4 regions of the Vibrio sp. F13 genome follow, and region 2 is predicted to be linked to each of the others. Evidence: predicted binding sites of a transcription regulator. Region 2 holds the regulator's gene; each other region holds the start of a gene.

Region 1 (2,207 bases), 1.3 Mb from region 2:
GCGCCAGCTGCTTCCATACGCTTCACAAGCACTTCAGCGTACTGAGTTGGGTGGAGAGTTAAGAATGCCGCACCAAATGCAGCAGAGAACGTTGGCGTTGGCTCAGTAATACCACGCTCAGTGCCCGCTAGTTTTGCAGTGAAGCCAGATAGGAAGTGGTACTTCGTTTGCTCTGGAGTCAGTTTAGAAACGGGTGGCAGTACACCGAATGCATCAGCAGTCAGGAAGATAACCTTTTGAGCGTGACCGGCTTTTGATACTGGTTTAACGATGTTATCGATGTGGTGAATCGGGTAAGAAACACGAGTGTTCTCAGTTTTTGAACCGTCATCAAAATCGATAGAACCATCACCACGAACTGTTACGTTTTCTAGTAGTGCATCACGACGGATTGCATTGTAGATTTCAGGTTCTGCTTCTTTAGATAGACGAATCGTCTTCGCGTAACAACCACCTTCGAAGTTGAAGATACCATCGTCATCCCAACCGTGCTCATCATCACCGATTAGCTCACGCTTAGGATCGGTTGAAAGCGTAGTTTTACCTGTACCAGATAGACCGAAGAAGATGGCTACATCGCCTTTCTCGCCGACGTTTGCACTACAGTGCATTGAAGCAATGCCTTGCAGAGGAAGCAGGTAGTTCATCATTGCGAACATGCCTTTCTTCATCTCACCGCCGTACCAAGTACCACCGATAATTTGAACGCGCTCTGTTAGGTTGAAAGCAACGAAGTTTTCAGAGTTTAGACCCTGCTTTTCCCAGTTAGGGTTAGTTGTTTTAGCACCGTTCATTACCACGAAATCAGGTTCGAACGTTGCTAGCTCTTCGTCAGTTGGACGAATGAACATGTTCTTAACGAAGTGCGCTTGCCACGCTACTTCAGTGATAATACGCACGCTTAAGCGCGTATCAGGGTTAGCACCACAATAACCGTCGATGACAAACAGGCGCTTGCCAGATAGCTGAGTTGTCACAAGCTCTTTCAGCTCATTCCATACTTCAGTTGTAATCGGTTTGTTGTCATTTTTGCCTTGATCTGACCACCACATGGTATCGCGGGTCGTGTCATCTTTAACAATGTACTTATCTTTTGGTGAGCGGCCAGTAAAGATACCAGTGTCTACCGCAACAGAGCCTAGTTCCGTTACTACGCCTTTTTCGTAGCCTTCCAAACCTGGCAGTGTTTCTTCAACGAATAACTGCTCGTAGCTAGGATTACGAAGAACTTCAGTAACGCCAGTCAGTCCGTGCTTAGTTAGATCAATTTGTGCAGCCTTTGTATGTTCCATAACGGTCATAGGTGCTCCTTGTAGGATATTTTGTAGGGATTTTGTATTAATTTTTTATTGTTATCTGCTCACCATGCTAGCAACGAGACTCGGGGGAAACAGGGATATAGCTCAAAAAATATCCATATTAGCCATGGGGTTTTAAGCGTCTCGTCACATATTGGCCCAACTAGTCTATCCTGTACGCAAACCTTTGCGCTAGGGGCGAGAACATTATTAATTGATTAAAATTAAGCGGTGATTTTATTACGAGATGTTACGGAGTTTGCGCTATTTTGATCACAAAAAAGGCCAGCTGAGGGCTGACCTTTTTGGGGTAAATTACGTGTTTTTGGTACGCCGTAAATTAATGAACCGTATTGCTGCCTTTATCTGCTGCTTCTGCGTACAGTGCATCAACATCATTCTTGTCGAACGAGTAGTTTGTGCCACAGTAATCGCAGTGTAGACCAACGCTTCCTTCGGTGCTTAGGATGTCGTAGATCTCTTCTTGAGCAACAGTAATGATTGCTGCTGCACTTCGATCGCGTGAACAGCCACAGAAGAACTCAACCGGTTGTGGTGTGAATAGCTGTACTTTCTCTTGGTTGTACAAACGGTAAAGCAGTTCGTTCGCTTCTAGAGTGAATAGCTCTTCGTTTTTCACGGTGTCTGTTAGTTGCTCTAGGTGCTCGAAGTCGTCTGGAGTACCGGTGCCGTCAGGCATTACTTGTAGCAACATACCTGCAGCGTGTGCTTTGCCTTCATGCTCGCCAGTGCGCAGCCATAGACGAGTCTTAAGCTGTTCAGAGTTAGCGAAGTAGCCTTCAAGCACTTGTGCAAGCGTGTCACCTTCAAGACCAACGATACCTTGGTAACGCTCACCTTTCTTAGGATCGATAGTGATCACTAGATGACCTTTACCCATTAGGGCGT
Region 2 (2,207 bases):
CGAAACGAATATTGAAGAAGAACTAGAGAATTCATTTGCCGCTCAACAGCAGTTTATCGAACAACAACTGCTGACTTGGTTACCAAAGTTCAACGTGAAATGTCATGACGTTGATGAATTCGGTTTCTACGCCTCCGTCTCATCGTTGCTACTCGCATTCTGTCAATTAGACACTCAATATTTAGCTGGTGAATAGCTTATTGGATGACTCGTTAAATAAATTCAGAAGAATGTGACAATTCACCCGGATTTCCGGGTGAATTTTATTGCGAGTAATTTCTAGTCAGTCTAAAATTGTGACCGCAAACGATAAAATATGAAACATTCACGAAATGCTATGCTTATTATAGTTTTGAGCATTTTGGTGTTAAGACAAGCCGCTCAATAGCGGTTTTTTGTTTTTTAGCACTTTTAGTACCCAAAGAGCCCTACAAATTTAAGCTCTTAGTTAGGTAGCTTAACGGCTACTTTATTCCGTACTTTGGGAAAGTAGCTTCTAATAGGATAAAACCATGGCCACTATAAAAGATGTCGCTCGCTTAGCCGGCGTATCAACAACAACCGTTTCTCACGTAATCAATAAAACTCGCTTTGTTGCAGAAGCAACGCAAGAAAAAGTAAACAAAGCCGTAGATGAACTGAACTATGCACCAAGTGCTGTTGCTCGTAGCTTGAAGTGTAATACAACACGCACCATCGGCATGCTAGTGACTCAATCAACTAATCTATTCTTCTCTGAAGTTATCGATGGTGTTGAGAGCTACTGCTACCGTCAAGGTTACACTTTGATCCTGTGTAATACGGGCGGTATCTATGAGAAGCAACGTGACTACATTCGAATGCTTGCAGAGAAACGTGTAGATGGCATCTTAGTTATGTGTTCTGACCTAACTGAAGAACTAAGAGAGATGTTAGACCGTCACGCTGACATCCCTAAAGTTATTATGGACTGGGGCCCAGAGAGTTCTCAAGCTGATAAGATCATCGATAACTCTGAAGAAGGTGGCTACCTAGCGACCAAATACCTTATTGAACGCGGTCACTCTAAGATTGCATGTTTAAGTGGCCACTTAGACAAAGCAGCATGTGTTGAACGTATTGCCGGTTACAAGCGCGCACTTAACGAAGCTAAAATTTCTGCAGATGACAATATGATCATCGAAGGCAACTTCGAGTGTGATACGGCTGTTCTTGCTGCAGAACAAATCGTTGAGATGGAAGATCGTCCAACGGCGGTATTCTGCTTTAACGACACAATGGCACTCGGCTTAATGAGCCGACTGCAAGAAAAAGGCATCCGCATTCCTGAAGATATCTCAGTGATCGGTTACGACAACATCGAACTCGCTGAATACTTCTCTCCGCCGTTAACGACAGTTCACCAACCAAAACGTCGTGTTGGTAAGAATGCATTCGAAATTCTATTGGAGCGCATCAAAGACAAAGACCACGAAAAACGCGTCTTCGAAATGCACCCTGAAATTGTTGAACGAAGTACAGTTAAGACGTTAAATTAATTGATAATTCGAGTTTAATTTCATCAAGCGCACCTTTAGGTGCGCTTTTTTTATCAGCAACTATAATGAACCCTTATGCATAAATGAAAGATCATTAATTGAAGCAGTATCACATTTTGAAATATCAAGTGTGAGCTTCATTCAACAAAAACTTTATTCTATTCAATCAGTCACGCACAGGGCAAACCACTCGAAAGAGTGAGACGCAAAGCTTCCGGCCTAAACCACTCGTTGGTATGGTAGCGGGGTTACCGATGGCAAAATGCAGTAACTACTAATAATTTAGTAATTTACGGCTTATTGACAATTTAATTGCAACATTTTGCTAATCTCTCGGACCTGCTTATTTGGTGGCGTAGTTCAAATACACCGAGATAAATAACATGGATAAACCGATACTAAAGGACTCGATGAAGTTATTTGAGTCCCTAGGAAAAATAAAATCACGCTCAATGTTTGGTGGCTTCGGTCTTTTTGCTGATGACACTATGTTTGCTCTGGTTGTAAATGACCAGTTGCACATACGCGCAGACAAAGGCACAACTAAACAATTCGAACAACAAGGGTTTCAACCGTACGTCTACAAAAAACGTGGTTTCCCTGTCGTTACTAAATATTTCGCTTTACCTGAAGGCCTCTGGCAAGACCAAGAGAAAATCTTGCAGCTTGCAACCACGTCTCTAGGTTTTG
Region 3 (2,207 bases), 460 kb from region 2:
ACAGTTCTAAGCCAGAAATTTGTTCTTTGAAGGTTTGGTATGAAGATGCGTCATCAACGGTGAATTCATTATCTCGAAACGCGCAGTCCACCAGCTTATTGCGGACCAGATTCGTTTTGAAAATCATATCCTCTCCGAGGTTTAGCATTAATGAACATTGCTGCTCATCGTAATACCAACTCCATGTATCGCTAGGTTTAAGCATCATTTCGTCTCACACTGTTGAACCATTCCATTAGGTAAAACGCAAAATTACCTTCAATTACAGTAATTTTACTGAGCAATAGGCAAAAAAAAAGAGGAAATGAATTCCTCTTTCTTGTCGCTTTTCTCTACAACTCAGTGAGTTACAGTGTCTCTTTTATTAAGACGATGCCAGATTGTCGCTTTTCAGAAATAAAAGCGTCTTGCCGTTTAAAGATTTTTAACGATGTCACCTACAAGGCCTGGACCTTTGTAAATGAAACCAGAGTAAACTTGTACAAGCTTAGCGCCTGCCATCATTTTCTCTTTTGCAGCAACATACGAGTCAACACCACCTACTCCAATGATCGGCAGTTTGTCACCCAGCTCTTCGTGAAGTTTACGAACTACTTCAGTACTACGAGATTGAACAGGACGTCCACTTAGGCCACCCGCTTCATCACAATGTTTCATACCTTCAACGATTGAACGATCCAATGTTGTGTTTGTTGCGATCACACCATCGATCTTATTTTTGATCAATGATTCACAAATTTGGCGAATTTCGTCGTCGCTTAGATCCGGAGCAATCTTAAGAGCAAGAGGAACATATTTACCATGCTTCTCTTCCAGTTCAGATTGTTTCGTTTTCAGTTCAGACAATAGATCGTCTAGAGCTTCGCCGTATTGTAGAGAACGAAGTCCTGGAGTGTTTGGTGAAGAGATGTTCACAGCAATGTAACCAGCGTATTGATATACCTTCTCCATACAGATCAAGTAATCTTCAGCGCCCTTTTCAATTGGTGTGTCTTTATTCTTACCAATGTTAATGCCTAAGATGCCATCGTAGTTCGACTTCTTAACATTCTCAACAAGGTTGTCGACGCCTAGGTTGTTAAAACCCATGCGGTTGATGATACCTTCAGCTTCAACAAGACGGAATAAACGAGGTTTGTCGTTACCCGCTTGCGGACGTGGAGTCACTGTTCCTACTTCTACGAAACCAAAACCCATTGCGCCAAATGCATCAATACATTCGCCGTTTTTATCTAGGCCAGCAGCAAGGCCAACTGGGTTTTTAAAAGCAAGACCCATGCACTCTACAGGTCGGTGAGGTAATTGTTGGCGATACAAAAGATCAATAGGTGTGCCTGTGAAGCGCTTGAAATTTTGAATTGCAAGATCATGTGCCTTTTCGGCATCAAGTTGGAAAAAGCCAGTTCTGGCTAGACGGTAAAGCATTGTGCCTCCGATAGAAAAAAGCCCCGTGTAAACGGGGCGCTATTATTTACTTATTTACCCAACTATTCAATCTATTACTGTCTGTAAGGGTAAGATAATCAAGTTTGCTAACGAATGAGGTTCATTATTAAGCAAACGTTATCGTTTCTTCAAGTTATTAAGCCATTTCTAATCTCAACCTTAGTACAGCCATCAGGTCACTTAACAACAAACAACGTTTGCGTCGAAGTTTGTTCTTCAAAAGTCGTTAGGCCTATTGTTTCCACTTTACCGAAACGAAAAAGGCAGACCTTTTGGCCTGCCCTTATACTTTTTCGTCTTATCTAGTAACTAGTCTTTTGACATGCAGTTTAGATTCAACAGCATCAATTCACGCAGTGCTACTGAGAACTTAGCAAACTCATGAACAGAACCTACTTTGAATTCGTTTAGGATGCTTTCCCAACGATGTAGAGAAACAGAGTTACTTTCCATCCAGTCATCAAGCGCTTTAATCACATCGATATCTGAAGCACAACCACAGTTAAGTACTTGACCAGTTAACTGGCGTTGCTGCCAATCCAGATCTTCTCTGAATGCTGCACGCGCCAGTGCTTGCCAGTTGTTGTCTATAGCTTGGCCATTGATTTGCTTCAAGAACCAGTGCAGTGACAAACGGTCGCCTAGGTTGAAGTAAAGCTTAGACGCTTGCTGTACTGTTTTACCTGTTTCACGAGCCACTGTAGATATATCCAGTGCTGAGTACAGGCTAGACAAACGAGCCACTGAATTAGCCAGCTCAG
Region 4 (2,207 bases), 210 kb from region 2:
TTACCGCCTTCTGAACAGACGGAAAAAGTCGAGACTCCAGATAAGTAGCAACGAGCACTTCATCAAAAGCGAGTCACCCCGTTGTAAAAACGAATAGCTAAGTACCAAAGCATCAAAAAAGCCGCAACGTTCATCACGTTGCGGCTTTCTAATTTTATTTATATGCGCTGCGGACTACTTCGAGTGAAATTGCTCGCAAGCGATCATGGTGTTCTCGATTAGGCTCGCAACCGTCATTGGGCCAACACCACCCGGCACAGGTGTGATGAAGCTTGCGCTTTCTTTCGCTACGTCGTATTCAACGTCGCCCACTAGTTTGCCAGATTCTAAACGGTTGATACCAACATCGACCACAACAGCGCCTTTCTTAATCCAAGCGCCAGGAATGAAGTTAGGCTTACCAACGGCAACTACAACAACGTCTGCTTGACGCACGTGACCTTCAAGGTCTTTGGTGAAGCGGTGACATGTTGTCGTTGTACAACCTGCTAGAAGAAGTTCTAGCGTCATTGGGCGACCTACAATGTTTGATGCGCCAACCACAACCGCGTGTTTACCACGTAAGTCGATGTTGTAACGGTCAAGCAGCGTGATGATGCCTTTTGGCGTACAAGAGCGAAGCTTAGGCATGCGCTGAGCCAAACGGCCGACATTGTATGGGTGGAAGCCGTCAACGTCTTTCTCTGGCGTGATACGCTCAAGAACGTGAGTGCTATCAATGCCAGCTGGTAGAGGCAGTTGAACAAGAATACCGTCGATCTCTGGATCGTCGTTCAGTTGGTCTACCAATGTTAACAATTCGTCTTCTGTCGCAGTGGCTGGCAAGTCGTAAGATTTAGATACGAAGCCAACTTCTTCACACGCTTTACGCTTACTTCCAACGTAAACCTGAGAAGCAGGGTCTTCACCCACTAAAACAACCGCTAGGCCCGGAGCGCGTAATCCAGCTTCAGTACGAGCTTTTACACGTGCAGCAACTTCGGAGCGAACCGTTTGAGAAATTAGCTTTCCATCAATATTTTGAGCAGTCATGAATTTCCTTAGTATTGATATTCAAGTTAGTGGCTGATGTTTTTGGCGCATTATTCCAGAAAATCTTTTTGATTACCATCAAGCAAACGTTTGCTTTGGTCTATTTTCCAACACTTATATGTTTGTTGGCCTTTTTTTACCCACTTAGATCAGAATGTTACATAAAGCCGTTGCTTTACTGATTCGAATTCGTATAATTCGTTCCTGTAGCGCGCCCTTAGCTCAGCTGGATAGAGCACCTCCCTTCTAAGGAGGTGGTCGAAGGTTCGAATCCTTCAGGGCGTGCCATTATTTAAAGAAACCCGATAACTCTCCGAGTTGTCGGGTTTTTTGCATTTTACATATCATAAAACACTTCTTTTCAAGCGCGACTCATTTTCTTCTGTTATTCGTTTCATTCGGCTTATGTAATAGAAAGTTAAAATTGTTCGTTTTTTGGGGTTTACATCATTTGGTAATAAAGCCACTATGAATTCACGAAGAATAGACAAGTAAAGCTATTAGCCAGTCGGTTTAGGAATCAAACCTTCTGATTGATGGCTGATTTAGAGGAAGCAATGGCAGGAAACAGTATCGGACAACACTTTCGAGTGACCACATTCGGAGAGAGTCACGGTATCGCACTAGGATGTATCGTAGACGGGTGCCCACCAGGATTAGAAATTACCGAAGAAGATCTGCAGAAAGATCTGGACCGTCGTCGTCCGGGCACTTCTCGCTATACAACGGCTCGTCGTGAAGCGGATGAAGTGAAAATCTTATCAGGTGTATTTGAAGGCCAAACTACGGGTACTTCTATTGGTCTATTGATTGAAAATACAGACCAACGCTCTAAAGACTATTCCGAAATTAAAGACAAGTTCCGCCCTGGCCACGCTGACTATACGTACCATCAAAAGTACGGTGTGCGTGATTACCGAGGTGGTGGTCGTTCTTCAGCTCGTGAAACTGCAATGCGTGTTGCTGCAGGTGCAATTGCGAAGAAATACCTAAAACAAGAATTTGGTGTTGAAATCCAAGCTTACCTTTCTCAAATGGGTGATATCTCAATTGATAAAGTGGATTGGAACGAGATTGAAAACAACGCTTTCTTCTGTCCAGATGCCGACAAAGTACCAGAATTTGATCAACTGATTCGTGACTTGCTAAAAGAAGGCAACTCGATCGGTGCGAAG

The links. The regulator PurR, encoded in region 2, represses purine synthesis genes. The targets are predictions, from matches to a motif close to TNANGNAAACGTTTNCNTNA.
Region 1: a site for PurR is predicted at 1,474-1,493, ahead of pckA (phosphoenolpyruvate carboxykinase (ATP)). Genes of this name have one in related genera too.
Region 3: a site for PurR is predicted at 1,553-1,572, ahead of pyrD (quinone-dependent dihydroorotate dehydrogenase). Genes of this name have one in related genera too.
Region 4: a site for PurR is predicted at 1,111-1,130, ahead of folD (bifunctional methylenetetrahydrofolate dehydrogenase/methenyltetrahydrofolate cyclohydrolase FolD). Genes of this name have one in related genera too.

The regions. Positions count from the first base shown of each region.
Region 1 is NZ_CP170175.1:1,630,356-1,632,562, reverse strand. It holds gene pckA (phosphoenolpyruvate carboxykinase (ATP)) at 1-1,301, opposite strand, end outside; gene hslO (Hsp33 family molecular chaperone HslO) at 1,639-2,207, opposite strand, start outside.
Region 2 is NZ_CP170175.1:2,882,375-2,884,581, reverse strand. It holds gene torD (molecular chaperone TorD) at 1-196, shown strand, start outside; gene purR (HTH-type transcriptional repressor PurR) at 513-1,517, shown strand; cyclic di-GMP riboswitch class I at 1,688-1,773, shown strand; gene LMH68_RS13330 (TfoX/Sxy family DNA transformation protein) at 1,901-2,207, shown strand, end outside.
Region 3 is NZ_CP170175.1:55,743-57,949, reverse strand. It holds gene LMH68_RS00155 (cell division protein ZapC) at 1-208, opposite strand, end outside; gene pyrD (quinone-dependent dihydroorotate dehydrogenase) at 415-1,425, opposite strand; gene LMH68_RS00145 (NAD-glutamate dehydrogenase) at 1,756-2,207, opposite strand, start outside.
Region 4 is NZ_CP170175.1:2,669,233-2,671,439, forward strand. It holds gene LMH68_RS12415 (cation:proton antiporter) at 1-48, shown strand, start outside; gene folD (bifunctional methylenetetrahydrofolate dehydrogenase/methenyltetrahydrofolate cyclohydrolase FolD) at 175-1,032, opposite strand; tRNA gene LMH68_RS12425 (tRNA-Arg) at 1,244-1,320, shown strand; gene aroC (chorismate synthase) at 1,590-2,207, shown strand, end outside.